2 regions of the Paenibacillus sp. R14(2021) genome follow, and region 1 is predicted to be linked to the other one. Evidence: a T-box and tRNA genes for the amino acid it is inferred to sense, from the RefSeq annotation. Region 1 holds a T-box; the other holds one or more tRNA genes.

Region 1 (15,388 bases):
GGAATCATGCTGGCACGTCCTGCCGCGAGTTTGGTTGCCGGCGTCTGGGGGTGGAACGCGATCTTCGCTATTTCTGCCGCGCTGATGGCCTTGTTAGGGATTTTGCTAGCCTTCATGCTGCCCGTACGACGGCCAGCAAGCAGCCTGCATTACGGGCAACTGGTTGCTTCCCTATGTAAATTATTCATAAAAACGCCAATTCTAAGGCGCCGAGCGTTCTATCAGGCTTGCCTGTTCGCGGCATTCAGTCTATTCTGGACGACGGTTCCCATACGATTGACGCAAGTATACGGCTTGTCCCAGAAAGAAATAGCGCTGTTTGCTTTGGTCGGCGTGGCAGGCGCTGTAGCTGCTCCAATCGCCGGAAGATTGGCGGATAAAGGTCGGACGCGCTCGATTACGCTGGGCGCCATATCCCTCGCCGTTGCGTCTTTCATTATCTTGGCGCTTGTTCATGCCAATCCGCACGTATCGGTCGCGCTGCTTCTGCTTGCGGCGATTATGCTAGACATGGCGGTATCCGGAAATCTCGTTGCCAGCCAACGGGCGATTTATTCGCTCGGCCAAGAAACAAGGGGGCGACTCAACGGCCTTTTCATGGCCATCTTCTTCATCGGCGGGGCTGTCGGCTCGTTCATAGGCGGCTTGGCCTATGCGCACGCGGGATGGACGACTACCGCATGGATCGGAGCGCTGCTGCCATTTGCGGCCTTCGTTTACTTCTTCACGGACCGCAAATCCTAATGTCACAATTTCAAGGCGCAGCAAAAAGCAGCCCCTCCTCTTCCGAGAAGGGGCTGCCCCTGTTCCTATAACGTGCTCGTTACAGCGTCTTACGCATATCCACGTGCGGAATGCCCGCGTCCATGTACGGCTCGGCGGACACTGTCGTGTAGCCAAGCTTCCTGTAGAAGCCTTCCGCAGAGCACTGCGCTCCTAGTATGGCTGCCGTATAACCACTCGATTTCGCGTGTTCCTCTATGAAAGCAATAAGCTGACGGCCGACACCGGTCCCCCGGTAGGGCAGCAGCACAGCGATGCGCTGCAGCTTGGCTACGCCTGGCTCATACGTCTTCCACCTGCCTGCAGCAATCGCCCGTCCATCGTCTTTCACGATGAAGTGATGACACGAAGCCGGCGAATCGTCGTACTCGTCCCGCTCCAAATCCGCGGGCACCTTCTGTTCGTTAACGAACACCTCAAACCGGACGGCGATCGCTTCTTCCAATTGTTCGTTCGTAGTGATTTTCAAGTATTCCATGTTGACAACCTCTTCCCCATCTATTCCCCATCTATTGCATTTGCAGATCTGCGGTCTGATCCTTCACGTCGTAGAACATTCGAGCTTCTCCTTGCAGGAAAGGACCGGCTTCGCGTTCGGCGAACAAATGAAGCTCGTGCATCGCGCGGGTACACACCGTATAGAACAGCCGCCGCTCGCTCTCCTTGCTGTAGCCTGACGGCGAAGACGAGGCATCGTAGACAAGCACCGCATCGAACTCGACGCCTTTCGCCAAATAAGAAGGGATAACAACAATACCCGGTTCGAATGTAGACGTCTCGGTCTTGATCAGGCGAAGCGAAGCCATGTCCTTCAGCGCTTCATAAGCTTCCGCGCTCTGGGCGGCGGTTTTGCATATGAGGGCGATGGTCCGGTTCCCTTCGGCAGCGAGCACCGTGATCCGCTCTCGGATCAGACTGTGAAGAGCTTCGGCATTAGACGCAATCCGCAGCGTCGGCCTCGCGCCGTCGCGGTTGAACGGCTGAATCTCATTGCCGCCCGGAATGAGCTTGCTCGTGAATTCTACGATGGGTCTGGTCGAACGGTAGCTCTGCTTCAGCACGACAGTCTCGGTCTCCTCGGCGGGGTACAGCGACGCAAGCGCAACGAAACCGGTGCTCGCACTCGCATCCGCGTGGGCATTGATGGACTGATTAAGATCTCCAAGTGCAGTAATGCGGCTGAACGGGAACAGCCGTTTCAAATAAGCAAATTGGAAAGCCGTATAATCCTGGGCTTCGTCAATCAGCACATGCCGAACGGAGGTGTTCGTTTGAAACCCTCGAAGGCGCTCCACCACATACAGGAACGGCGTTGCATCCTCGTAGGCCATCTCCTTACGGACCAAGCGCTCGTAGGTGTTTTGGCAGATCGCCTGCCAATCCGATGGAAGCTTCACGCCCTGTTGTACCGCCAATTCCGCTCCCAATGCCGGATCACGGAAGAGCTGCAGGAACGTCGAACGCACATCCACGAAAGCAAGCTTACGAATGCGTGAACGCACCGGCTTGACGGCTTCCTGCACGACATATTGACCAAGCAGCTCCCGCTCCCGGTCGAAATCGTCGAAGGAATCATCCCGAAGGCTCCGATTTTGACGTCTTAAGGTCTGGTAAGCTTTCATGTACGTATCTTTGTCGAGCAGCTCTACCGCCTCGTCGACCCAAGTCTCCTCCAGCGCTGAGCGATGCCTTGTTTTCAGAAGACCTAGCAGCCATTCAGCCGTCAACCGCATGCGATTGGGCACGGCAATAGCGGAATCAAGCCCATAAAAATAATCGCCGATTTCGGCGGCCGAAGCAAGCGTCTCATCTCTGAATGTGACGTCGCGGAAAACAAGCCCCTGCCCGCCCAAATAACCCATGTAACGGTCAATCAGCGCGACATAGTCCGTCGTCGCCTTGAAGCGAATGCCCGACATACGCGCATCGTAAGCGGTATCCTCGACTGAGGTTAAGGCATATTCCAGCTGCGTATAGGGATTCTCGAGCTTGAACGCACGCCCGATCCGTACGGCTAGATAGTCTTGAAATGTAGCCTGCTGCATGTTTTCTTCGCCAAGCTCTGGAAGAACCGTAGCTACGTAGCTGTTGAACATCGGATTCGGCGAAAACAACACGATCTGATCCGCCGTCAGCGTTCCGCGGAACCGATAGAGCAAATACGCTACGCGCTGCAATGCCGCCGAAGTTTTGCCGCTCCCAGCGGCGCCTTGAACGACCAGCAGACGGCTGTGTTCGTTCCGAATAATGCAGTTCTGCTCCCGCTGGATCGTGCCGACGATGCTTCTCATCTGTGCATCAGATTGCTTGCCCAGTACCTCCTGCAGCAGCTCATCGCCGATCGTGACGCCCGTATCGAACAAGCTGATGATTTCGCCTTCTCGAATGACGAATTGACGCTTCAGCAGCAGCTCGCCAGTGACAAGACCATCAGGCGTCTTCAGCTCCGCCGGACCCGGCGGATAATCGTAGTAAAGACTGGCAATCGGCGCCCGCCAATCATAAATTAAATAATCCTCGTCGCTGCTATCCCGGACGGAAGCAATGCCGAGATAGACTTGATCGACAGGAGCCCCTTCGCTTGCTTGGCGAAAATCGATCCGTCCAAAATACGGCGAGGACTGCAGCTTCCGCAAGGTTTTTAATTGCTGTGCCGCATGTCGATGCGTCCGCTCCCGCTCAGAGAGAATTTCCGCCTGCTGCTTGAGGCTGGCGAACGTTTCAGCCATTTCCGCGGAATCTTCCAGGTTCACGGTAACGTCGTCCCAGAAGTTTTTGCGGATATCGACCATTTCCAAATGCGTATCCGAGGTTTGCAGCTCCAGCGCTTCAATTCGTGTATCAATTTGGCGCACGACATCATCAACGCGTCGCTGCTCGTGCGACCATAATTCGTGTTTCTCACTCACGTTAAATCCACCCTCTCTTTTCATCAACTTTAGGCAAACCAGAGGTTGACTTCGCAAGGTTCACTGTGATATAATTATTTTGGATAATTGCGGTTAAATGGTTCTTCCTCAACAATGCTCTTTCGATTTTAACAAACTACATACTGAAAATCAATATGTAAGTGCGATCCCTTCTTCCCTCTGTTCGAGGAAATGAGGGTTTTTTTGATTTAGAGAAAGGGCTGCGATGAGTTCATCATCACAGCCCCTTTGTCTTTAGAAGCTTTTGGCCGCTTCACGGGCTTTCTTAATCGCCTCGGTTTTAATTTCCTGCGCCTTATCCGGCATGGCAGCCATACCTTCGCAGAAGACGGCATCGATGGTCATAATCCCGATGAACTTCATAATTGCGTCCAAATGACGGTGCGCCATTTCGAAGTCGGCATACATGCCAGATGACAGCACGCTGCCGCTTGCTTGAATGTGGAATGCTTTTTTCGTGGTCATGAGACCGATCGGACCTTTGTCGGTATATTTAAATGTTTTGCCTGCTACGACGATCGAATCGATATAGGCTTTGAGCAGCGGCGGATACGAGAAATTCCAGATCGGATTCACGAATACGTACTTGTCCGCTGCGACGAACTGATCCGAAAGCTCACCTAATCGGCCCACCTTCGCCTTCTCGTCAGCCGATAGCTGATCAAACGCCGTTCCTGAAGCTAGTTTGCCCCAAGCAGTGAAAACATCTCCGTCTATATAAGGAATATTAACTTTGTACAAGTCCAAATGAATCACTTCATCCTGCGGATTGGATTCCCGGTAGGTATCGATGAACGCCTTGCCTACGGCCATACTGAACGATGCGTGATGGTCATTCGGATGCGCGGTGATATACAGAACAGTTGCCATGATAAATGCGATCCCTGCCTCTTCTCTAGAATGACGGACAACACTTAGCTTGTTCAGCAAGCTGCTGCATCATGTAATAGCAGCTGTACAAAATGATTCGCAGCCGGGGGCAGCGCTTCATTCTCCCTCGTAAACAGCACGATCGCATTCCGCAGCTCCAAATCCTTCACCCCAAGACGCACCAGCTCCCCGCGCGCGACCGCCGCCGAGGCTTCCAGCGATGAAACCAACGTCAAGCCGATGCCGGCGGCCGCGGCATGCAGCGATTCATGCACGCCGCTCACCTGCAGGGCAGCTCTCGGCGCCCCCGTACCGTGCACGCGGCACAAGGCTAACAGCTGCTCCCGGGCGGCGCTTCCGCTCTCCCGCATGATGAAGGGCTCCTGCATAAGCTGCTCAAATGCGACCTGCCTCTGCGCATAAGGATGCGTTGGCGCGGCGATAAACCACAGCTCGTCCTCACCCAGCAGCTGTTTGCACAGCCCGGGATAATCCGGCGCACCGCCTCCAATGATGGCCGCGTCCGCTTCGTAGTGCAGCAGTGACTCCATCGCCTCATTCGCGTTCAGCGTCAACAGGGATACGAGAACATCCGGGCAGGTCTCGCGATAAACCGACAACAGCTTCGGAAGCAGGAAGTTCGCCGGCAGCGAAGTAGCCGCGAGCCGAAGCTCGCCTGCCGCTCCAGTCCGGTAATCGGCAAGATCGCGATCGATCTCCTGCTGAAGGGCATATAATCGGGCAGCATGCCCCGCGAGCCGTTCTCCCGCTTCCGTCAGGAAAATCCCCCTTCCCTTCGGCGCAAGCAGCGCGAATCCCAGCTCGCTTGCCATATTTCGTACATGCGCGGTTACGGCCGGTTGGCTGATCCGCAGCAGCTCCGCCGCCTTGGTGACACTTCCGGTCGAGGCAACATGATGGAACACAACCAGTCCATATAAGTTCATCGTCGTTCTCTTCCTCCGCCAATATCATAATAATTTTTTATGTAAACCTTACATATTTGTATTGGTATTATTAATGACTTCAATTTATTGTAGAAGTCAAGAGACGTCTCCCACAAGAGAACAAAGTTTAAAAAACGGATAAAGGGGGAATTATGTCGATGCTTGCAGCTTGTATCCTATGCGGAGCACAATATCCACTGGCGGCTAAGCCGATGCGATACCGTTGTACGTGTGGCGGATTGCTGGAGATCATACAGTCATTCGGTCATGTTGAAGCCGAGAAAATGAAAGACCTATTTCATAAGCGGCTCGGTGAGAGACATTCAGCGGCGGCCAGCGGGGTATGGCGCTACAAAGAACTCATTGCGCCGGATCTGCCGGAGAACATGATCGTAACGAGGAACGAAGGCAATACAGGCCTATACGAAGCCCCATCCGTTCAAGCCTTCGTCGGCATTCGGCGGCTTTGGCTGAAAGCGCAGAGCGAGAACCCAAGCGGTTCCTTCAAAGATAACGGCATGACAACAGCCGTCTCGCACGGCCGCAGCTTGGGCTACACAGGATTCGCATGCACGTCGACGGGCAATACATCCTCCTCTCTGGCTATGTATGCCTCGACTAGCGGCGACTCGTCGCTCGTCCTCTTGCCGGACCACGATATTTCCATCAATAAAGTGCTGCAAACGACTGCTTTCGGCGCGAAGGTGTATGCTTTTCCCGGCTCCTATGATGATGGTATCAAGTGGCTGGAGGCACATGCGGAAGACCTCGGCCTCTACATCTGCAACTCGGTAAATCCGGTTCGAATCGAAGGACAGAAAAGCATCATTTACGAAATCGCGCAGGATCTGAATTGGAAACTGCCGGACTGGATTCTGCTGCCCGGAGGAGCACTGAGTAATGCTGCCGCGCTGGGAAAAGGACTTCAGGATCTATTCTCGCTTGGTTTTATCACGAAAATGCCGCGAGTGGCGATTATTCAAGCCGAAGGCGCGAGTCCCTTTCATCGCATGATTGCGCAGTCTTCGTGCATACTCCTCCCTGAGCCTTGCCCCCATACTGCAGCAAGCGCGCTTAATATCGGCAATCCGCCCAGCTGGCGCAAAGCGCGATGGACGCTCGATCGAACGAACGGTGTTACAGCATCCGTCAGCGACGACGAAATCATGGAAGCAAAGGCTTGCATCGATCGCAGCGGCATTGGCTGCGAACCGGCATCGGCTGCCGCGGTCGCTGGGCTGCGGAAGCTGGTGCTGGCTGGAACTATCCATCGGGATGAGACGGCCGTTTGCCTGTTGACCGGCCATTTGCTCAAGGACACGGATGCGATACGCGCCTATCATCTGAATAATCATCCCCTTGCCGGCAGCCTGCCGCTGCGCAACGAAATCGTCCATGTCAATCTGGATAGCGACTTACGAAGCCGTTTGTCGGCAGCCACTGGCCGCAATTAAAGGCACAAGCCTATTCGGAGCGAGACACCAAAAAACGCATGTCCTGCGGGTAACAGGACATGCGTTTCAATTATCCTTGCTTGCTCGCAAAATCAGGCAGCGTCACCGTTATGGTCGTACCGACCCCGGGCTTGCTGCTGACATGAAGCTTGCCGCCATGCAGGTCGACGATGACTTTCACGATCGATAAACCAAGGCCGCTGCCGCTCTGCCTGCGGTTGCGCGATTTATCCGCTTTGAAGAATCGTTCAAAAATATGCGGCAGATCGGCTTGGGCGATTCCGATGCCGTTATCCGAGATACAGACCGATGCACCGTCTTTTGCCGCCTTCACCTCAACGGACACGCTCCCGTTCTCCGGCGTGAATTTCAAGCTGTTCGCCAGTATGTTCATCCACACCTGTGAGAGCAGCTCCTCGTCGCCGCTTAGCATCACCTTCTCATCCAAATTCACGTCCATGAGAATATTCTTCTCCGTCCAGAGCGGTTCGCAGGCCAGAATCATGGCGCGAAGCTGCTGATCGAGCCGGAATGCCTTCGGGTGCAGCTGCTGCTGGTCTGCTTCAAGCGTCGTAAGCTTCATAAGGTTATCGCTCAGCCTCGAGAGCCGGATGCTCTCCGTTTCGATAATCCCCGCGTAATGCTGCCGCTGCTGTTCATCGAGCCCTTCCTGCTGAATGGCGCGCGCGAAGCCGCGAATGGACGTAAGCGGAGACTGGATCTCGTGCGATACGTTGGAAATGAATGATTGCCGCATCCGCTCCATTTGGTTCAGTTCAACCGCCATATCGTTAATGCTGGCCGCCAGCTCGCCGAAATGGCCCGGCATCTGATCGGACTTATCGATCGTGACTGTGAAATCCCCCTTGGACATTCGCCGGATGGCCGAAATGTACACATAGATGCCGCCTCGCTCCCGCCACGGCCTCCCAATCAGAAGCATACCGATAAACATAAGAAGGAAGCCGAGAAACATAATAAGCACTTGCTGCCAGAAGCCTTTATAGAAGCTTGGCGCCTTCTGCTGCACGAACAGACTGTACGTCTGCCCGTCTATCTTGACCGGGATGCCCAACATGGCAATGCCTGTGGCAAAAGGCTGCTTCCTATCGAGATGTTCCAGCACATCGCCGCCCATAACCGCCGCGATATTTTCCTTGCCGATTGCAGGGAAAACAGGCGCTGCAGGCAGCACATCTGAAGCAATCCGCAGCTGCTCGCCGGAAGGCTCCGCCAGCGTGATGACGTACGATTGGCTGCGCGCAATGTTCGACAATGTTTTGCCCCAGAGCTCGGGAGCTTCGCCCGCAAGCACGCTGCCGATCAAGCGTGCGTCCTGCTGCAGTTCTGCGGTCACCGCGGCATTGCCATGCTTCTCCTTGTAATAACCGACGATCGTGAAGGCAATCGAGAAGCAGAAATAGATCAATAGGTTCATCGCGATGACGCCGCCGATAACTTTCAAGCTCTGTAATAGCCATTTCGGTAGTTTCGCCACGATCAGACCTCCAATCGATAGCCGAGACCTCGAATGGTCTGAATGCGAAATCCGCTCCGCTCCTCGGGAAACTTCTCCCTTAGACGCTTTATGTGAACGTCGACCGTCCGCTCGTCGCCTTCATAGTCGAAACCCCAGAGCTGTTCGATCAGCTGTTCACGCGAGAAGGTTTTGCCGGGGTAGCTGGCCAGCTTGAAGATGAGCTCGAATTCCTTCATCGGCAGCGTCATGGACGAGTCCCCCATCGTGACGACATACGTTTCGCGGTTAAGCTGCACCCCGCCAACCTGCACCGCTTGCGACGTCGCGATGCGATACCGTTTCAGCAGCGCTCTTACGCGGGCCACAAGCTCCAGCGGCTCGAACGGCTTGACGAGGTAATCGTCTGCGCCGAGCTCGAAGCCTTTGACCTTCTGGCTTGTTTCGCCCTTCGCCGTCAGCATGAGCACGGGCAGCTCCGCAGCTCTGCGAAGCTCGCGGCAAAGCTCCCAGCCATCCATATTCGGCATCATCACGTCGAGAATGACAAGCAGCACCTGCGTATGCTCAAGCACGGCGAGCGCTTCTTCGCCGTCTCCGGCTTCTACAATATCAAACCCCTCACGGGCAAGGAAAATCCGAATCAGCTCACGGATATGGGGATCATCATCAACAACCAGCAAGGTCGCCACAGCTATCAACTCCTGATGCAATAAACTAGACCTGCTCCCGCAGGCTCTGCTGTCTTACTATAGAACCGATCTATGAACGGAATATGAACGGACGGTACGCCGGGTTCAATCGCTCACACGCAGAAGCGAACCATTCGGCCGTTCCATCGCCAGAAGCCGGAGAATCTCGGCGGCAACCTCATCCGAGGTCCGCAGTTCCCCCTGCTCGTGGCTCTCCCGAAAGAAATCGACATAAGGGAAATCGCCCTTCGGCTGGCTTCGCGCCGTTACCTGCATCTGCGTCTCGGTCATGCCCGGATCCACGGCGTAAGCAAATACCGGATAAGGCCGATCCCGCTGTTCGTCGGCGATGCATCGCGTCAGCATGTTCAGTGCCGCCTTGCTGCTGCAATACAAACTCATCGACGGCGCGGAATAGAGCGCAAGCCCCGAGGTGACGTTCACAATTCGTTTCAACATAGGTAAGCTGGCTGTATTGCGAATAAACGCGCTGCATAACGCCATCGGCGCAAGCAGGCTTGTCTGAATATGATCTGTCATTTCCGTTACAGAAACGGCCTCAAGCGGCCTGAGCGGCTCCTGCATAGCTGCATTATTGATGAGCAGCAGTTCTTCGGCCGACGCAAGAGGATACTCGCGAAATAACCGCTCCGCGAGCAATCCGACCTGCTCCGCATCCGATAGGTCGCACGACATTGCCGTATAGTGCGCCTCGTCATGCAGTCGCTGCGATTCCGACCGCGATACGCCGTAAACGCGATAGCCCTGCTCAAGCAGTGCAGCTCCAAGCGCTTCGCCAATCCCGCGTGAAGTACCGGTTACGATGGCGGCTTTCGTTCTCATCGGCATGATTGCATTCCTCCTAAACTACGAATAAAGAAGCCTGAAGGAGCCTGGCAGAGTTCGCTTTCTATGAAAATATGATGAAAGCTTTCTCGGACAGCCAGCTCCTGTACCTATGCAAACGACGAAGGATGATTTTGCAATTTGAGCCTTTTTCCCAGAAAATGCTACGAAGGAGGGTTGACCGGCAAGCTCATTCAAGCGCTAACAGGCTCCACTATCGCTGACCTGCTGACCGCGAAGGTCCTTGATCCGCTCCAATGCAGCGCAACGGAATGGGTCTCTGTTCCGAAGGCGAGTCTCGTTTGCGTCTTTCAGGCAGACGGCAGTTATGCCTCCGTCCGAATCGAATCGAACGAAGGGCATGAGCGCAATCTCTACACGAGCTCGCTTGACCTTGCACGCTGGGGAATGCTGCATCTAGGCAAAGGCATCATTAACGGCAATCGTCTGCTTCCGCCAGAACTATTCGACCTGTATGATGAGCTTCTGACATCCGAGGAAGCCGGGAAACGCCTCTTCGGCTGTATCATCAGGACAATTGGTATTATGCGTCCGGAGCCGCCGGCTGCCACTGCGTCGTACTACCAACGCATAACGCCGTCGGCGTTCGCATGCTCAACCGCTACACCGACAACTACAAGGAGGATCAGGCTGCGTTTAACCATACCCTGCTGCAAGCCTTAGAAGGGAACTAAGATGTCCGGTGCTGTTCCATCCGCTGCGTCTCCTCTTCGATCCGGCTGACGTCGATGCGTTCGAACAGCAGCGTCAAATCGTTAATCTGCTGGCCAGCCGAGGCGGCAACAGGCTCCCATACCGGAGGCTGAAACGCGAGAAACCGCCTGATCCGATCGCACGAGAACGGAACGAACGGCTGAAGCAGGTTCGCCAGGTTGGCGATAATTTGAACGCAGACATACAATGTATTTCCACACGCCGCGCGATTTTCCTTGATTTGCAGCCACGGCTTCTGCTCATCAAAATATTTGTTGGCCTGGCGGACGCTTGCGAAGATCAGCTCGATCGCTTCTTTAAAATGGCCATGCTCGATGAGTGCGCCTGAATCCGAGTATAGACGCGCAATCGCCGCTCCCCATTCTTCGTCAAGCGTTCCTTCCGGTACCCGCCCCTCGAAGGACTTTACGATAAAGGCCAGCGTCCGGTTGACGAAATTGCCGAAGGCGCCAAGCAGCTCGCCGTTATGACTGTGAATAAATTCCCGCCAGGAAAAGTCGGTATCCCTCTTCTCAGGACCATTCGCGATCAGAAAATAACGAATCGAATCCGGCCCATACCGGCTCAGAATATCCGGCACCCAAACTGCCCAATTACGGCTCGTCGAAAATTTCTTTCCCTCTAGAGTCATGTACTCGCAGGAAACGATTCGGTCGGGCAGGTGCAGGCCGCCTGCGCCCATTAGGATCGCCGGCCAAATGAGCGTATGGAAAGGCACATTGTCTTTGCCGTGCACGTAATAGGCGGTGATCGGTTCGTTCCCGTCCACCCAAAAATCCGTCCAGCTGCCGCTGTTCTCCTCCGCCCACTGCTGGCTGGCCGACAAGTAGCCGCTGACGGCTTCGATCCACACATAGATTTTCTTGTCTTCGAATCCCGGTACGGGAACACTCACGCCCCACGATAAATCCCGGGTTACGGCACGATCCTGGAGGCCTTCTTCCAAGTAACGCTTCGTAATCTGGATGGCGTTCTCTCTCCATTCCGGATGATCCTTCGCGTAATCCGCGAGTGCTGCCTGAAAGCGGCTGAGCGCCAAATAATAATGTTCCGCAGGGCGGTCGACAGGCGGGTTGCCGCAAAGCTTGCATGTCTTATCCGTGAGGTCCGATGGATCGAGCAGCGTCGAGCAATAGTCGCATTGGTCCCCGCGGGCGCGATTTCCGCATACCGGACACGTGCCTTCCACATATCGGTCGGGCAGGAAACGCTGATCCGTCTCGCAGAAGCTTTGCTGAACCGTTTTCTTGTACAACCAGCCGTTCTCCAGCAGCTGGAGGAATAGATCTTGAACGACACGATGATGGAATTCCTGGTCTGTGCGGGTATAGAGATCGTACGAGAAGCCGAGCTTCTCAAAGCAATCCACGAACTCCTCGTGATAGCGGCTCGCGACAGCCTTGGGTGAAACTCCCTCCTGCGCGGCTTGCACGGCGACGGGCGTCCCATGACAGTCGCTCCCGGAGACGTACAGCACCTTGTCGCCTCTTGCACGGTAATAACGCGCCAGCACGTCGCCCGGCAGCAAGCTCGCCAGCCGGCCCAGGTGCAGGGAACCGTTCGCATAAGGCCATGCCCCACCGATAAAAATATTCGCCATTCCGCTTCCCTCCTTGTCTTAGAACGCAAAAAACTCCCATCCCAAAGGGACGAGAGTTGAAACTCACGCGGTACCACCCAATTTTACCAATGCCTCTCGGCATTTGCCTCTTCAGGTACGACGCGGCTCGCGTGTATACCCTAGCACGTTAACGGATGCGGGTTCCGGCGCAGTCTACAACCACGTGGGCTTCGATGCGCAGCTCAGAGACCATATTCCCAAGTCGGTGCTTTACCCCTTCCCAGCTGCCGGGGCTCTCTGCGAAAGACGTCGCCAAGGTACTCTTCTCTTCTTAGCCATTCAAGATATTGAAGTTATTGCAAATAATAACAATCGCCGCATCCAATGTCAATCGGCTTCCGCATAGGAGCTGTACCAAGCAGGAACGATACGTTCGAAGCTGTCGTGATCGTCCAAGACCGCGTTAATCTTAAGCAGCATGAGGTCAAGCTCCTCCGGCTTCACGTTAAGAATCCACACGACGGATGAGATAAGCGTCATCGCCAAGTAGAGCGCGTACAGCTGCCAGAAGCGCTCGTCTGGCTCGCTGCCGTTCCAATACCCTCGAATTTGGCCAACAGCAAAAGGCACGCTGACTTTTGCGCTGAACATACCGGCCTTCAGGAAATCATGCAGGGGATCTCCCCAATCGAAGCGATTAAAATCAATGACCCCGGACAGACGGCCGCCTGCAATCACCAGGTTGCCGACGTGGTAATCATCATGCTGAAACCGGTTCGGCCTGTCCTGCATGAGATGAAGATGCCCGTCAATAAAGGACAAGAGCTTCGCCTCATCCCGGAGAATCGTGCCGCAGCTGGCATAGGCCTCCCGGTAAGCGGCATGCTTGACCGCCATACGTTCATGCCAAGGCCGAATCGGATCGGCCGGACGCACCTGATGGATGCCGCGCAGCTCGATGCCAGCTTGAACGCCGACCGCATACTGCTCGCGACCCGTCAGAAGCGGCAGCGCATCCGTCGCTTCAGCTCCCTCGATGTAGGACAAGAGCATGTATCCGATGCCGAGATCCGGCAGATCGCCGATTTCAATCGGCCGCGAGCAGGGCACGCCATGACGCTCCATCAGCTGAAGGGCTGCGAATTCCGATTCCTTTCTCGTTTTCTCATCTAAGCTATAGGTTCTAAGCAGGTAGAGCGGCCGGTCATCGCTGGCAAAGCCGATCAATTTGGTGTCGCCCGAGTACCCTTTATAGATACGTTCGAGCTTCGTACAGGCGTGCAGCGACGGAATCCGACTACGAAGAAGCGCTTCATCATCCAACCATTCTCTCATGGTACACCTGCTTTCTTTCTGAATAGAATTGACTTCGGTTCGACCGAAGCATGGAGATCTGTATGTAAAAAAGGCGACTGGAAGCTTCTATGCCTGCCAATCGCCCAAACTCGCTATTTGAAAGTCGTGATGCTGTCTGCTGTTCGTCTTCTTCCTGCCTGCGACAACCCATCCATGCTTAGAGCAGCGATGACTCCGACTGTATAACGCAGGAAGTCTACGGCAAGGAAGCCTTGTCCGAGCACGAGCCCGCCAAGCTTTGTATGCCTGAACGCGTTGATCCAATCGGCCTGATAAAGCTGGCTGCACTCGATCGCGCAACAGAACAGAAGACTCGTGCAGGCTGCGAATCGCAGACTTCGGCCGGGACAGAGCAAGCGGCAGCCGAAGTAAACCATGCACGCCCAGAGCGCATCGCCCGCATGGTCCGCCAGCCAATCCGGCAAGTCATGGGCATAATGCCTGGAGCCGAGCCCCAGAACAATCGCAGCCAGCACTGACAGCCCGTATCCGAACCGCGTGTTGAGCAAGCGCAAGACTCCTCTCATGGCTCCCGTCCGCCGCATTAATACGGCAGATCGTCTTTAGGCGTTTCCTTCTCTTTCTTACGTCCCACGACTTCCAGCACTTCAAGCAAATCCGGCGGCTGCAGCAGCTCGACCGGCGACATGCTGCGATCGAATTGGAAGAAGTCACCTTCGACGAGGGCGATATAACGGCCATTGTAGGTGGCAAAATGAATGGTCTGCCCGAACTCTGACAGCGGCCCCTTCACCGAAATATCCCCTAGCTTGAACGCCACGCTGAGATTCGGCTGCTGCTCCACGAGCACTTCCGCCGCGGCGATGACCCGCTCCTGCGGCCACGACTCCTGCAGCTCGCGCTTCTCGCTGGCCGCCCATACCTCGAACTGCTGCGCCTCCTGCTGGCGCTCCTCGCCTTCGTGGCCCTGCCACTTGTCCTCCATGTAGTCATGCACCATCGTCAGCACCTGCTCGTTCATGAGCTCCGGCATGGCCTTCTCGTAGCTGATAAAACGCAGGAAATCCTCGAAATACCGGGCATGCGAGGCTTGGTGGATCTTCAGCTCCCAGTACTCCAGCATGCCTTCTTCCGGCATATGCGGATATTGAATGGACTTCATGTTGCGTGCGCTTATGGCCATTTCCACATGGGAGATCAAGTTGTCCGCATCGGTGATCCGCGCGATTTTCGGTTCGAAATCGCATTTCAGCACGAACAGAATCGGCTGATCCGTATGCCGGTTAGGCGTAGCGTGCACAACGATGAAGGCGCCGCCGCGAACGGATGCCGCCTCCATGTACAGTCGGACAAGCTCGTCGGCGAAGCCGTGAAACTCCGCTGCCGATTCCGCCGTGCGCAGCCGTTGGAACGTATTGTAGTTCGGATTGCTGTCGAGCTCGTAGCCCGGCTCCACGATAAAGCGGCCGATCTTCGTCGGCGCTGCATCCGTGCTCGGGTGGCGCTCAGCTTTTCGCTTCACGATCCGCGTAAATTCGCCGTCCAGGAACGATTTCAGCTCGCTGTCCGCATAATCATAGCGATCCAAGGTTTGGTAATGGGTAAACGTCTTCGCCGCGGCGCTGTCGCCGCCTTCCCCCTGTATGACAAAAAAAGATAAGTATTCCACGATAAAATCCATCTGTCGCAATTCCCCTCTGCTATCAAACGGTTATACCAGGCTAAGCCTTGGTCTACAAGCCATTAGCATAGCATATCCGGTCCGCTTCTGTCCCG
Region 2 (15,388 bases), 400 kb from region 1:
AGGGCTGGCCAAGACGCTGCTCTTCACGCTGATTCCGGCCGGTTTCGTCAGCTTCCTGCCGATCGGGCTGCTTCGGGAGTTTGATCCTGTTTTTATGTGGAAGGCACTGGCCATGACAGGAGGCGTAAGCCTCGCTGCTGCTGTAATGTTCAGAACAGGCTTGAGGCGCTACGCCTCCGGAAATGCGATTACGCTGCGCGGTTGATTGTTACCTTTTACGAGAAAGCTTTTGTGCCCGGTGCGGATTTTGTCTGCGGGGGCAACGGAAGCTTCTTTAACATTTATTTATATAAAATGACGCTGGACAGCGTAACCTTTTACCATTAAACTCCGTCTATACGGTAGCTATATTAAAGTTTTCTCATAGGAAGGGGGTCTCTGCAGCCGTAATGGGATGGAGGAGAAACAAGCAGTCCGTGGCCGAAGCTGTCGAAGGAAGCGTACATATGGAGCAATCCACACGAACAGATGCCAGCTACAGCGGTCAGACGCTGCTCACCGTAAATGATGTCGAACGGACGTTCCAGGTCGGCGGACAGCCGCTGCATGTGCTGAAGGGCATTAATATGGAGCTTAAGCCTCGTCAGCTCGTGATGCTGCGCGGGCGGTCAGGCTCAGGCAAAACAACGCTGCTGAATATGATTGGCGGGCTGGATCAGCCGACCAAGGGACATATTTTCTTTCAGGATCTCCCGTTTCACAGCATGAGCGACGATGAGCGGACGAAGGTTCGCCGCAAGCAGATGGGCTTTATCTTTCAGGCATTTGCACTGATGCCGCTGCTATCTGCATACGAGAACGTGGAATTATCGCTTCGCATGGCCGGCATTCCCGGCGGCCAATGGAAGGCAAGAGCCGAGCACTGTCTGGAACTGGTCGGTCTGTCCAAACGGATGCATCACCGGCCGTTCGAGCTCTCCGGGGGCGAACAGCAGCGCGTTGCCATCGCGAAGGCGATCGCCCACAGGCCCAGCCTGCTTCTGGCGGATGAACCTACGGCCGAGCTGGACTCGCAGATGGCCGCCCAAATCATGTCGGTCTTCCAGACGATCATTCGAACTGAACAAGTTACAATCTGTATGACCACGCACGATCCCACGATTCTGGAGGTTGCCGATCATGTTTACGAAATGGTTGACGGGAAATTCATTTAAGACTGCGGCGGTTATTGCAATCGGCGCTTCCCTGGTATTGTCGAGCGGCTGCTCGCTGCTGCCGAATGAAGACAACGAGGAAGTGCTGCCGGCCATCGCGCCGCCGCAGATCTCGAAGAAGCCCGAGTACGAAGTCACGACAGCGACACTTGAAACGAAGACGACTGCCATCGGGAAAATGATCTCGACGCAGGAAGAAACGCTGTATTTTACCCTCGACGGCAAACGTCTGAAGGAGCTGAACGTAAAGGTCGGCCAAAAGGTGACGGCCGGTCAGACGATCGGTTCCCTCGATGTGGATGATATGCGCAAGCAGCTCCGTTCCGACAAGCTTCAATTTCAGCGCGACGAGCTTCAAATGAAGGATACGCTGCGCAAGAAAGACGAGATGGATCCGATCGAATTCGAGCTCGCGAAGATCGCCTTCGAGGAGAAGCGGCAGAAGCTAGTCGAGTCCCAGGAAGAGATTGATAAAGCGGCTCTGACCTCGCCGTTTACCGGTACGGTCGTGACGCTGAATGTCATGAAGGGGGATCTCGTCAAGGCATACGATCCCATCTGCATCATAGCCAATACGAGCCAATTAACCGCAGCCGCGTTGATGACGCAGGATGAACTGCAGGGCGTATCCGTCGGGATGCCTGTCGTCGTTGACATCAACAATGCCGGCCAAATCTCGGGCAAGGTCTCTCAGCTGCCTGTCGTTCAAGAGGATAACGGCAATAATGGCAATGGCGGGAATGGCGGCAACGGAGGTAATGGAGGCGCGCAGCGCCCTGAACGTCCGGAAGATTTTCTAACGGTTAAGCTGGATAAATTGCCTAAGGGCGTCACACGCGGTACGCCGCTGTCGATCTCGATCATCATGAACCGCAAAGAGAATGCCATTGTCATTCCGCCTTCGGCCCTTCGCTCCATCGGATCGCGCACATACGTTCAAGTCGTCGACAAAGACGGCAAGCGCGAGGTCGATGTCGAAGTCGGGCAACAGACGGCGACGCAAGTCGAAATCCTTAAAGGATTGACACCGGGGCAGAAAGTCGTAGGGCGCTAGCTTATGGGGATGCCGCTATTTCGCTTTCTGTTCCGCAAAATGTGGAACACGCGGTGGATGACGCTCAGCTCGCTTGCCGGCTTGATTATTGCCGTTGCCTTTGCGACCAGCATCCCGATGTATGCGGACGGAGCGCTGAAGCGGGTTGTAGCCCAGTCGCTTAAAGACGAGAGCGGCGGCTTGCCGGCAGGATCGCTGCTGATGCGTTATCAGGAGACGTCAAACAAGACCGATCTGAACGGTCTGAATACCGTGGAGAGCTACATTAAGGACGATATTCCGTCCTTGATCGGATTTCCGTTCACGACCTTTGCGCAGAATTTATCGATTCGCAGCGGCGAGCTGACACCAGAGGATCCAACGAAGGTAGATGCAAGCCGAGTGCGCACCATGGCGCTTACGACGATGGCCGGCCTTGATAAGAAGTCGGAGCTGACGCAGGGCCGCTGGTTCGCTGACGCGGTCGGCGACAACGACACGGTCGAAGCCGTTATTATGGAAGAAGCGATGTACCGCAACGATATTCATATCGGCGATGTGTTCGAGTATCCCATCTACAGCGGGCTTAATCTCACGCTGCGCGTCAAAATCGTGGGTGCCTACAAGCCGCTCAAGGAAACAGATCCTTTCTGGTACCAAGGTATTGAAGGGACCATGGGCACGCTCGCGATCGGAGATAAAGCCTTCCATCAAGGACTTCTCAAGGATCGCAAAATTCCGATTCACACGGCGAGCTGGTACTATGCCTTCGATTTGAAGGAGATTCAAACGAGCCAGCTGGCTTCGCTGAACAAGACGCTCGACCGGCTTAATATCGATCTCTACCAGCGGCTCAAAGACACGCGGGTAGAAATCTCCTTCGCGAAGCTGCTCGGCGAGTTCAAGAAGCAGAGTCTTCAGCTGCAGCTGCTGCTCTTCACGCTTGCGGCACCGATGCTGGCGATGGTGTTCTATTTTATCGCGATGAATGCAAGACAGGCGCTCGATAAACAGCGGAGCGATATCGCCGTGCTGCGAAGCCGAGGTGCCGGGACGCGCCAAATCATCGGCATCTATCTCTTGGAGGGTTTGATGCTCGGCATCATCGCGCTCGTAGTCGGACCGCTCATCGGGTGGTTCATGGCGAAGAGCATCGGCTCCGCCAACGGCTTCCTGGAGTTCGTCAACCGTAAGTCTCTGCCGGTCGGCTTCTCCACCGATGCCGTTATGGCCGGCTTGGGCGCAGTCGTGCTCGCGTTGATGGCGACGATTATTCCTGCCGTCATCTATGCGAAGGCTTCGATTGTCGATTACAAGAAGCAGATTGCCCGTTCCGACCGCAAGCCGCTCTGGCAGCGCTGGTACGGCGATGTGCTGCTGCTCGGCGTAGCCGGTTACGGCTGGTATTTGTTTAATGAACGTCAGATGATTTCGGTAAAGAGCAACTTGACGACGGATCAGCTCAATGTGCAGCCTTTCTTGTTCTTCGTGCCGGCACTGGCGATCTTCGCGATGGGATTGTTCTTCCTGCGAATATTCCCATGGCTCCTGAAGCTGTTCAACTGGCTCGGGAAGAAGCTGCTGCCTGTTCCGCTTTACTTGACGCTGACGCAGCTATCTCGGTCATCCAAGGGCTATTATCCGCTTATGATTCTGCTCATTCTGACACTGGGGCTCGGCGTGTATAACGCTTCTGCTGCCCGGACCATCGATATGAACTCGACGGAACGTACACTTTATAAATTCGGTACGGATGTCGTGGTTCAGACGGTATGGGAAGGGAAAACAGAAGTTATCGATACGGGCGGCAGCGACTCAGGCGGCAATCAAGGCGGCGGAAACGGAGGTTCCGGCGGTGGCGGCAATGGCTCCGGCGGAAGCGGTGGCAACGGTAATGGCGGCGGCCAAGGTGGCGGAGGAAACGGCGGCGGTACGTCGGTTCCAACGCGAATTAACTATTCCGAGCCTCCTTTCGAAATCTTCAAGAGCTTGGACGGCGTCGAAGCCGCTGCCCGTGTTCTTCAGACGAAAGGCAACATCGTCGTATCGGGTCGTTCCATTGGCCAAGGCACGGTCATGGGCATCGATAATGTCGATTTTTCCAAGGTCGGTTGGTTCCGAAATGATTTGTTTCCGTATCATCCGTTTCAATACTTGAACAATCTGGGTCTCTACGAACAGGCTGCAATCATTCCATCTAATGTCGCGAAGAAGTATCAGCTGAAGCTTGGGGATACGATCAGTGCCGGACTTCAGGACGGCGTGGTGGAATTCGCAATCGTCGGCATCGTACCTTACTGGCCGAGTCAATATCCGGACCAGTCGCCGTTCATCATTGCAAATCTCGACTATATCTATGACCAGGTACCGATCATTCCTTACGAGGTTTGGCTGAAAATGAAACCGGGTGCCTTGACCGGACCGATCATGAAGCAGCTGGAGGCTAAAGGCATCGAGCTCGCCGATGTAAAAGACGTTCGCATCGAGTTGGCCGCGCAATCCAAGCTTCCTACGCGCGGCGGTGTCTTCGGGATTCTGAGCCTTGGCTTCTTGGTCTCAATCATTATCTCGCTGACGGGATACATCCTGTTCTGGTTCTTCAATTTATCCGGCAGGATCGTGCAGTTCGGCGTGCTTCGAGCGATGGGGTTGTCGCGCAAGCAGCTGACAGGCATGCTGCTTCTGGAGCAGATCTTTACAGCTGGACTGTCCATCGGACTCGGCATCCTGATCGGCAAAATCGCAAGCTTGCTGTTTCTGCCGTTTCTGCAGACGACCGAGAACGTTGCGAATTCGGTTCCGCCGTTTAGAGTCGTATTCGATTCCAAAGATACGACGCAGCTGTATATCGTTGTTGCCTGCATGATGCTGATGGGCGCAGTGCTGCTGCTGGCCCATATCCGCAGACTCCGCGTACATCAGGCGGTCAAGATGGGAGAGGAGCGGTAACGCGTCATGATTACATGCGAAGGGCTAGTCAAAATTTACAAATCGGACGATCTCGAGGTCGTTGCGCTGCAAGGCTTGAACCTTCATGTAAGTGAAGGGGAGATGATGGCGATCATCGGAAACAGCGGAAGCGGTAAGTCGACGCTGCTCAACATTCTAGGCGGTCTCGACCGCCCTTCCGCCGGCAGCGTCAGCGTCGGTCCGTGGGATTTGCTCAAGATCACCGATGAGCAGCTTGTTTCCTACAAACGCGAAACGGTCGGCTTCATTTGGCAAAACAATGCGCGCAACCTGCTGCCTTACCTGACGGCGCTCGAGAATGTGGAAATGCCGATGATGCTTTCCTCCAAGCTGGACCGCGCCTACGCGAAGCAGCTGCTCGAATGGGTCGGCTTGAAGGAGCGGATGCATAACAAGCTCCATCAGCTCTCGGGCGGTGAGCAGCAGCGGGTCGCGATTGCGATTTCGTTGTCCAATCGGCCAAAGCTGCTTCTTGCCGATGAGCCGACGGGGTCCGTCGACACGCGGACCTCGGACCTCATCATGGATATTTTCCGCAGGCTGAACAAGGAAATCGGCATTACGATCGTCATCGTTACGCATGATTTGACGCTTGCGCATAAGGTCGATCGCGTCGTCGCCATTCGAGATGGGCTTACGAGCACTGAATTTATTAAACGCAATCCAAATTTGGATGACGAGTTCGAACATCCTTCCGGGTCGCAGCAAGGCGCGGTGCATGAAGAATATGTCGTGGTGGATCGCGTCGGCAGGCTTCAAATCCCGAAAACGTATTTAACGGCTTTACAAATTACAGATAAAGCATCGATGGAATTTGACGGCGAGCGAATCATTATTTCGCCGCCCAAATCATTGGAGGGGTAATCGGATGGAGAAGATTGCAATGCGTTCAAAAGGGAAAATGGTGCTTAAAGCGTCGGCACTGGCGGTAACCGCGGGATTAATGGCTTCCAGCCTCGCAGCCTGCAGTAAGGGAGACGGCAACAGCGATGCGGAGCGTCACGTGCTGCGCGTCGGATTCTTGTATTCCAACTCCGATAACGAGCAGTATTTGCGCCAACAGTTTACGGATGGGTATGAATTGCTGCATCCCAACATCGATATCGAGATTGTCTCGGCAATCAATTATGACGATCAGCGCTACGAAGAGCCGGATCCGAACAAGAAACAACCTGATCCTTACGAGAAGCTTAAAGACATGCTGAACGGCAAAAACCCTGTCGATGTCGTGGTTGTCGATTCCGGCAATCTGAAACGCCTCGCACAGGATAATATGCTGACTAAGCTGGATACGATCATTCAGGATAAAGAGTTCGATATCGATGATTTTGTTCCTTCTGTCATTGATGGAATCAAGGACGCAGGAGACGGGTCCATCTACGCTCTGACGCCGACATTCAGCTCCTCGGCACTTTATTACAATAAGAAGCTCTTTACGGATGCAGGCGTTGAACCGCCGAAGGACGGCATGCAATGGCCGGATATAATCAATTTGGCGAAGCGCGTGGCGAAGGGTGAAGGCAAGGAACGTAAATTCGGCTTCTCCTTCAACCGTTACGTTGGCGATCCATTCTGGGATTCCCAGACGTATTCGGCTCCGCTTCAGCTGAAAATCTTCGATAATAAAGCAGAGAAAATGACCGTCGATACACCGCAATGGAAGAAGGTTTGGACGGATATTGCAGACCTTTACCAAGCGAAGATCATCCCTACGCAAGAAGACGTGAACAACGGCGGCGGTATGGGCGGAGGAGGCATTAAGAAGGAAGCCTTCAACCCGTTCCAAGGCGATTTGTTCATCAGCGGCCGTCTTGCTATGACGATCGGCGGCTATGATTACATCAGCGAGCTTTCCAAAGCGAAGGATGCCGCGGTGAAGAACACGAAGCTTCCGAACGTGGACTGGGATGTTGTGACCGTGCCGACGTTCGCGGAAGTGCCTGATGTCGGCGGCAACATCTACTTGAACAATCTGATGGCGATCAATGCGAAAGCGCAAAACAGCGAGGATGCGTGGGATTTCATCCAATTCAACAACAGCAAGGAATGGGCGAAGCTCAAATCCCGCAGCACGTATGAAATGGTCTCGCGCAAATCGTTCCTGAAACCAAAGGACGGCATGGACTATAACATTGCGGCGTTCTATACGCTGAAGCCGGTACCGGCTCAAGATCCGGCTATCGATAAATTGTACCAAGACAGACCGAATCTGTATCAAGTACAGCAAATCGCACAGCCGCTCTTCCAAGAAGTCATGCAGAAGAAGAAATCGGTTGAGCAGGCGCTTAAAGAATGGCAAACCAAAGGCGATGTCCTGCTGCAGAAAATCAAAGAAAACCCTAATGGTCCCCTTGACGGCGTAGGCGGCGGTCCGATCGGCGTCGGCAATGCAGGCGGCGCAGCCGTTAATTACGGGGGCTAAGTTAGAAGCTTTGGCTAGTTCCACAAGAAATATAAGGAAAGATCGCAGCGGCGCCTCTTGGCGCTGCTGCGGTCTTTATTTATGATGCCGAGCAATTTCGAGACACTTATGCATGCTTATTTCTTCCCAAAGTGGGTAATCTAAGTGAAACGGAATGAAGGGAGCATCAAGCATGAAGTGGATCTATTGGGGACGATTATATGAAACCAAATTTCAAGCCGGCTGCCTGGTGAAGCGGATGGAAAATGATTGGTGGGTATATGGATATGAATGCCCGCAGGAAATTGAAGTATTTCAATCCCGGAAGGGACGTTATGGCGTTCGATTCCTCCCATAGTAAATTATTGCTTGACTTATCCTTCATATATATTGTATATTAATACTTGTCGCCATTGAATGATTGCATGTGAATCGGTGTTATCGCGGGGTGGAGCAGCTCGGTAGCTCGTCGGGCTCATAACCCGAAGGCCGCAGGTTCAAATCCTGCCCCCGCAACCAACCTTTCGATTATTATCGTAAGGGCCCTTAGCTCAGTTGGTTAGAGCGGTCGGCTCATAACCGATTGGTCGGGGGTTCGAGTCCCTCAGGGCCCACCATTCTACTCAATCAATCCACATGCCGGGGTGGCGGAACTGGCAGACGCACAGGACTTAAAATCCTGCGGTGGGTGACCACCGTACGGGTTCGATTCCCGTCCTCGGCACTTTTTTGTACAAGTAATTGCATTGTCCATATGAAACACGAAGCCTCCTTATCTGCTCTTCTGATTCAACTCAGACTGCAGTCAAGGAGGTTTTTATTTTCCCGAGGTGATGATAGGATATGAAACCGAGCTTAATGAATGATTGGAAAAACGTGCTGCGAAGCGAGTTAGATAAGCCGTATTTTCACGGGCTCCTGCAGTGTTTAACGCAAGCGTACGAGGAGCAAACGATATACCCGGCTCAGCCTGCTATCTTCAACGCGCTTCATTATACGTCCTACGCGGATGTGAAGGTCGTCATCCTCGGCCAAGATCCCTACCACGGTCCGGGACAAGCGCATGGCCTTAGCTTCTCCGTGCTTCCGGGCGTGAAGACGCCGCCTTCGCTGAAGAACATTTACAATGAACTGCATGCCGATCTTGGTTATTCTGTACCAGATCATGGCTGCCTGGTTCCGTGGGCACAACAAGGCGTGCTGCTTCTGAACAATGTGCTGACAGTTCGGGAAGGAGAGGCAGCGTCCCATCAAGGAATCGGCTGGGAACGGTTTACCGATGCTGTCATTGCAGAGTTGAACAAGAGGGAACGTCCTATCGCCTTTGTCCTGTGGGGAAAGCATGCCCAGGAGAAAGCGGCAGCAATCGATTCAACCCGCCACCGGGTATTGGAATCGCCGCATCCTAGTCCACTCTCGGCGCGTCGAGGCTTCTTCGGCAGCCGGCCGTTCTCCAAAGTCAATGCATGGCTGCAAAGCGTGCAAGAGACTCCGATCGACTGGCGGATTCCTCCGTTAGCGGAGCTTGAAGCAGCGGCGGCTGGGAAATGATGATGAGATGACTACTATTCTACCGGGCGTCGGCAAGAAGAAACCCGTACGCTGGTTGACGCCGGCCTCCGGATATTTGACCGGATATGCTTATACACTCAATCCTTATGTCGGCTGCGCGTTCGGTTGTTCTTACTGCTACGTGCGTCGAATGCCGATTGCTTTGTTCAAGGGCAAGCCATGGGGTGAATGGGTGGAGCCGAAGTCGTTTGATGGGGAGCAGTTCCGTAATGAATGGCATCGAGCGCTCCGCAAAGGGGATGTAACGGTATTCATGTCTTCGGCGACTGATCCCTATCAACCGGAGGAGTACCAGGCACGCATTACGCGTCGCCTTCTGGAGATCATAGCTGAAGCACCTCCTCAGTTTCTGCTGCTTCAAACGCGAAGTCCGCTCGTTCTCCGCGATGTCGATTTACTCCTGAAGCTTGGAGAAGGAGTGCGCGTCAGCATGACAGTCGAGACCGATCTGGAGTCCGTTAGAAAAGTGCTGACACCTTCGGCACCGCCTCTTGCCGGGAGGCTCAGGGCAATCCGCGAGCTGCGGCGAGCTGGAGTCCCCGTGCAAGCCGCGGTTTCGCCGTTGCTGCCCTGCAGCGAAGCTTTCCCTGCACAGCTGGCGGAAGCCGTGGAGCGCGTTGTCGTCGATGATTTCTTCCGAGGCGACGGCAGCGGGGGCAAACGCTCGGAGCAGCTGCATATGGCTGCGCGGTACCGTGAACTTGGTGCAGAGGCGTTGTATACGCCGAAGACCGCGGATGATTTTGTCGGCCAACTGAAGCGTCATATGCCGCAGGGCCGTGTTTATTTTGGGCAAGAAGGTTTTATGCCGTAATGAAAGCACATACGGAAGCCCCCGAAGATCTTCTTCGGGGGCTTTGGTTATTTGTTCACTTATGCAGCAGTTTTTAAGCCGATAGGGAATTAGCGCTGCGAATCGCCGTCGCTGCCAATTATGCCCGTAGAGCCGCTCACCGCAGAGCCTGGATTGGGAGGAGAACCGGCACCGGTTTCCCCAAGCACAGGCTTCAAGGAGGAGGAGACGTACGTGACGGCTTTGACTGTGGTGATGACTTGGGCAAAGAATTTACCTTTTTCCGGATAAATCGGTGCGACGTGTATAATCGCTTGGTCGCCTTCGAAGGAGATCGAAGCGATCCGTATGCCATAGCCTGGATTCGGTGCTTGGGCCGAGACGGTAACTTCATTCACATCGGCGTTAACCGGCTTGACGCTCAGATTCATATCGAAGAACGGGGAAGGAGCCGGATCTACGATCGGCGGCTGTGCAGGCGTATCTTTGACAAAAGAAATGGTGTCATAGAGCCAGCCTGCTGCATCTCCGCGCGTAATCAATGTTTTCGGATAGAAATTATGCTTCGCATCGAGCTTGGCGATGCCGGTGATCAGAAGCTTCTGAACACTGCCCATATAGTCGGGATTCACATCCTTCTCGTCCTGAAGCACCGCATACATATCGACGAACGCGTAGTCGCCCTTGCTAAGCAGCGCTTGGATCAGATGGTGGGCGAACTGCTCGCGGGTCATCTCGGCATTGGCTTTTGTTTCTCTCGGTATATCGAGATCGTTCATGGCTGCGATAATAAAGGCGTCTGCGTACCACGCATCATCCTTCATGTTCGGGAAGCTGTCGGTTACCTTCGGTTCTTTAAAGAAGTTGATGCCGTCGAGGTTCAGATTCAGCCCTTTTACGATCATTGAGATGCCTGCTGCGTACGTCAATTTCCCGTTTGGCTGGAAGGCATCTTTGCCGCCGCTGCTTCCGGTTAAAATACCTAGCTTCTGAAGCTCGGAGATTTTTGCGTCATTCGGATGATCTTTCGTATCGGAAAAAGCCCAGACAGATTGCGTTACGGCTATGAACAAGAGCAACATCATGCCGACGGCCAATAATGGTTTCTTCATCTTGCTACACTCCTTATTAACCTAAAATTGGTAGTATCCTTTCCCTTATGTAGACGCACCTTTCTCTTGAAAAGTTGCAGTAGAGCGGTGCGTTCAACGCAGACAGCTAGGGTCTAATCGTTACTCTCGTATGAATCGGTACAAGGGCAGCAAGCGTAAGTACGTCATCGTTGTACATCCGAATGCAGCCGTGGGAGACTTCCCTGCCGATGGAGCCGGGATCGTTGGTGCCGTGAATCCCGTAATGCGGCTTAGACAGGCCCATCCACAAGACGCCGAAGGGCCCTCCGGGATTCGGCTGTTTATTGATAATCTCGTAATTTCCAGTAGGCGTGCGCGTTAACATTTTGCCGATGCCGACCGGAAAGCCTCTTATAACGATATTGCCATCATGCAGATACAGCTGTCTGTCGGATAAATCCACGATAATTCGGTAGTTAGGCATACGGAATCCCTCCTTCCTGCCAGCATATGAACGTTGAAGAGGAGGGGATTGGATTCTGGCTGGAGATCAGCGCACAGGCATCGTAAACGGCTGACAGCTTCTGCGGCTACGAGTTAGATTTATTGATTAAACACTACTAATTATGGTCAGCGGCGGAAGGGTTTAGTCGATGGTGAATTGCTGCCGAAATGTGGGAAAGAGGAATTTGCAGCGCAGTCGGTGGTCCTTGTCGTTCAAGTAGTGCGAAAGAACATCCTTATTTGCGGGCAAAAAACAGAAAGAAGGAGGGATCAGCCTCCTTCTTCTGGCAGGTTAAACTAGACGCGGACGTCGAAATTACCGCCCAAATTCGGCTGTACGCTGCGTTCCAACATTTGAACGAACTGCTGGCCTTGCTGTTCGGACTGGTCCTTGGCGATCTTAAGTACGCTGATGCCAACCGCTTGTGCTAAATTGCTCTGAGACAAGGATGTCGAAAGCGATGCGATATCCATGCGGGTTCCTCCTCTCTGGTGTAGCTGACATATAGGTTATCGGATTATTACCAGGTTGTCTAAAGAGGTGAAGGACGAGAGATTAACGAGTAGATATAGGATAACCGATAGACAGTTCATCGACAGAAATAGTTAAAATATGCTAAAATAGGGCGATTCATTTGTGTGATTAACGAATTGGGGGACTAGATGTGATAACTAAATTAGTGCAGCGAATTCGTTGGAAGTTAAGAGGAGAAGTTCCAACCGAACATCTAATCAATATGGGATTGAAAGTCGGAAAAAATTTTAATCGACGCCCGGAATGTATTATCGACTACTCTCACTGCTTCTTGATAACGATCGGAGATGACGTAACTCTTGCCCCTAGAGTTCATATTATCGCACATGATGCAAGCACTAAAACGCATTTAAATTATACAAAAATCGGACTCATCCATATTGGAGACCGCGTGTTTGTCGGTGCTGGCAGCATCATTCTCCCAAATGTGAAAATCGGTAACGATGTCATCATAGCCGCCGGTAGTATCGTAGCCAAAGATATCCCCGATAACTCGTTATTTGTTGGCAATGCCGTCGTCGACACGGCAGCAAATTATTTAGAGAAGAATAGAAAGAGAATGTCGGAAAGTCCTACATTTGATCAAACATGGACGGTAACCGGCAATATCACAAGTGAGCAAAAGGAAATCATGATAGAAAAGCTTCGTGCGGGCATAGGATTCGTTGAATGAATAGCATGTGGAGATTTCAGCATAAGTTCAAAAAAGATGCAAAAAGCGGAAAGAGCAGCTAACTCTTTCCGCTTTTTGCATCTTCGCATTGAAGGTCATTATTGTTCTTTAGGCGTTATTGTTGGAATTGTCGCTATAAAGATGGAGAAAAAACGGAGCTTTCGGAGGCCATTCGAATTCTATCTACCGAATCAAAACGAGGATTACAGGTTAAACCCTTGTATCAAATTCGTATCACGCTAATTCATACACAAAACCCGAGTGGTATAATAAAATAAAAAAAGCCTTGATTTCTCAGGCTTTATCACTTGTAATTATGGTGATCTGGACAGGGTTCGAACCTGTGACCCCTACCCTGTCAAGATAGTGCTCTCCCAGCTGAGCTACCAGATCATGTGAATTAGAACTCGTTAGTGACAAGAAATAATATATCAAACTGAAATGGAGAAGTCAACCTTTTATCATAAAAAAATATTCTAAATCTACTTAGTCCTGCATAAGGTGTATTCAAGCGGTGAACCATGGAGAGGCGGGTTGTCTAGTGAAGGAAGCTGCCCATTTGGCGGTGTGGCTGGTTGGACTGTTCAGTATTGTCGGTACAGTTTGCGTATATGTAGCCAGAATGGTCATCCATGACAGCAGAGCATATGATGAGGAATTCGTATGGAAGAGAAAGCTGCCTCCGGAAGCGGGAGGGAAGCACTAGCAACCGTCAGAATGGGTTTGGTTTCCAGCACAGCGGGTATACTATTTCCAACAGTTGCTTTCACACATTCGGGAGTGGTATCGATGAGAAAAATAGCATTAACGGGATTAAGTTTATTACTGTGTACGGGTTGTTTGCCGACTAACTCGTCTGTTGAGGTGTCCGTCCAGAAAGCTGGATTCGTCAACAGCGTGATGAATTCTGTTTACCCGCAGGATCGCTCCGTATTTAGCGACGTCTATGAACCAACAGATAAACCGCATGATTTAGTACCGAAATTACCTGGTCAACTCGGCATCGATCAGCAGAAGCCGCCTTTGCACAACGATAATTAATAAGCCGGTCCGGTTGCGCATACGCGGCCGGACTTTTTTGATGATGCTTTTGCAAGCAGCCGTGCACCATACCGATTGTTATCTATGCATAAATCGCTGAAAGGCAAGCCATGCTACGAGAGCACTAACAGAAGGAGGATTCAATATATGGTACGCATGTTCAGCCCAGATGGTGAGTGGGTGGGAGCGGGAATGGAAAGAGAATCTTTCGTTGCCGCACGCAAAAACGGAGACGGCGATTTGATGTCGTTTAAGACGTCGTCCGGCCGGGAGCTTAATTACGAGGAGGCGCTGTCGGCTGTTCAGAGCGGCTCCATCGCCGGCGTGAACGTCTTTAAAGGCAAGGACGGCGAAATGTATATCCGCGGCGACGCGGACGGAGATCCGACGAACAATCTAGACCAGCTCCCTAACTTCTAATTCTTGTACTCCATAAGCACGCAAGAAAAAAAGCCCATAAATTGGGCTTTTTTTCTTGCATAATTAGCTTCAGAAGCTGTACCGCTTATGCTGCTCAACGAACCGCATGACGCCGGTGTGTCCTTCATACTGCGGCTTCGTATCGTCGTAATGCATTAGCCAGATCCGCTCCTGAATGTCCAGAGGCAGTGTCTGGAGCTCCTCTAACGTGGTATGCACAACACCAGGCGGCTTCAGCTGACAATCGTGGAAGATCGTTTGACAGCCACGGTCGATCAGCTGCCGCAGCAACTCCGGATGGAAGATCAGATCCGCCGAATAGAAGAACGTGTCGTTAATAAGATAGGAGTAGCTTTTCTTATTCGGAATATGGGCGGTTTGCATCGGTTCCACTGCGAACCAGGGCAGGAGCTCGGTCTTGACATTCGGCTGAATGCGCCGCACGTCGAAATAATCGCTCAGCGAAGCGCTCTCATCCTGCGTAAGCCCGCCCTTAAGTGAAGTTTCCCACAGGGCGTCAACAAGCGGCTCCGGCACGAACAGCAGCGGTTTGCGGCCGAACGTGTACTTCATGCGAAATGCAAACTCCTCCATGCCCCCGATATGATCGGCATGAATGTGGCTAATCAGCAAGGCATCTATATCGTCGATCGACTTGTCCAATTTATACAAGGACCGAGGCGCCGTTAAGCCGCAATCCAGGAGAAGGGTGTGCTGATCCGTATAAAAAAGCGCATTCGTGTTGTAATATGTCTTGGCAAAAGCGCTGCCCGTTCCAAGCATCTGAATATCCAATCGCGCATCCTCCTAGGCGTTACAATTCCTTTCCAATTTATCATTTCCACATGGCATTGAAAAGGCGCGGCGAACATTATTTTTTCTAAGTATTCGGATGGCTGCCAAGCACCGATCCCGTTAGCCCACATACGATAGCAATGAACGATTGCAGAGATGGGCAGGTGCGGAGAGATGGCTCCAAGCAAAGGCAAAACGGTAAAGAAAAAGAAATCCCCTTCGGACCGGAAGCAGGCCGTGTTGAAACTGGTGCTTTCGGATACATGCGCAGTGTGCAAAACGCCTTGCGCTAGAGGCATGCGGTACTATGAAAGCATGAAGCAGCCGGGAGCGGTTGGTAAGGGCGTGCCATGCATTTTGACGCGGACATACGTATAGTCTGCGATAGTTCCCGGATTATTATTTCCCAGGCAAGCGCAGTTTT

What was found. A T-box is a leader RNA that pairs with one kind of tRNA and senses whether it is charged. The one in region 1 lies ahead of metG (methionine--tRNA ligase), so its partner is inferred to be a tRNA-Met.
Region 2: it encodes a tRNA-Met, which carries the amino acid that the T-box ahead of metG (methionine--tRNA ligase) is inferred to sense. The anticodon was not compared.

The regions. Positions count from the first base shown of each region.
Region 1 covers NZ_CP080269.1:515,958-531,345, reverse strand. The annotation lists gene KXU80_RS02735 (MFS transporter) at 1-744, shown strand, start outside; gene KXU80_RS02730 (GNAT family N-acetyltransferase) at 824-1,261, opposite strand; gene helD (RNA polymerase recycling motor HelD) at 1,293-3,692, opposite strand; gene KXU80_RS02720 (FMN-dependent NADH-azoreductase) at 3,948-4,583, opposite strand; gene KXU80_RS02715 (LysR family transcriptional regulator) at 4,637-5,530, opposite strand; gene thrC (threonine synthase) at 5,689-6,984, shown strand; gene KXU80_RS02705 (sensor histidine kinase) at 7,055-8,482, opposite strand; gene KXU80_RS02700 (response regulator transcription factor) at 8,485-9,153, opposite strand; gene KXU80_RS02695 (SDR family NAD(P)-dependent oxidoreductase) at 9,259-10,002, opposite strand; gene KXU80_RS02690 (serine hydrolase domain-containing protein) at 10,177-10,683, shown strand; gene metG (methionine--tRNA ligase) at 10,691-12,334, opposite strand; T-box leader at 12,377-12,637, opposite strand; gene KXU80_RS02680 (phosphotransferase family protein) at 12,683-13,630, opposite strand; gene KXU80_RS02675 (ribosomal maturation YjgA family protein) at 13,744-14,160, opposite strand; gene KXU80_RS02670 (DUF3900 domain-containing protein) at 14,196-15,293, opposite strand.
Region 2 covers NZ_CP080269.1:117,371-132,758, forward strand. The annotation lists gene KXU80_RS00555 (ABC transporter permease) at 1-205, shown strand, start outside; gene KXU80_RS00560 (ABC transporter ATP-binding protein) at 447-1,154, shown strand; gene KXU80_RS00565 (efflux RND transporter periplasmic adaptor subunit) at 1,120-2,208, shown strand; gene KXU80_RS00570 (ABC transporter permease) at 2,212-5,136, shown strand; gene KXU80_RS00575 (ABC transporter ATP-binding protein) at 5,143-6,021, shown strand; gene KXU80_RS00580 (ABC transporter substrate-binding protein) at 6,026-7,579, shown strand; tRNA gene KXU80_RS00585 (tRNA-Met) at 8,001-8,077, shown strand; tRNA gene KXU80_RS00590 (tRNA-Ile) at 8,099-8,175, shown strand; tRNA gene KXU80_RS00595 (tRNA-Leu) at 8,197-8,282, shown strand; gene ung (uracil-DNA glycosylase) at 8,402-9,109, shown strand; gene KXU80_RS00605 (SPL family radical SAM protein) at 9,117-9,944, shown strand; gene KXU80_RS00610 (S-layer homology domain-containing protein) at 10,034-11,035, opposite strand; gene KXU80_RS00615 (L,D-transpeptidase) at 11,142-11,480, opposite strand; gene KXU80_RS00620 (YjfB family protein) at 11,798-11,974, opposite strand; gene KXU80_RS00625 (DapH/DapD/GlmU-related protein) at 12,166-12,708, shown strand; tRNA gene KXU80_RS00630 (tRNA-Val) at 13,026-13,101, opposite strand; gene KXU80_RS00635 (hypothetical protein) at 13,372-13,749, shown strand; gene KXU80_RS00640 (DUF3892 domain-containing protein) at 13,942-14,169, shown strand; gene KXU80_RS00645 (MBL fold metallo-hydrolase) at 14,239-14,964, opposite strand; gene KXU80_RS27740 (hypothetical protein) at 15,139-15,342, shown strand.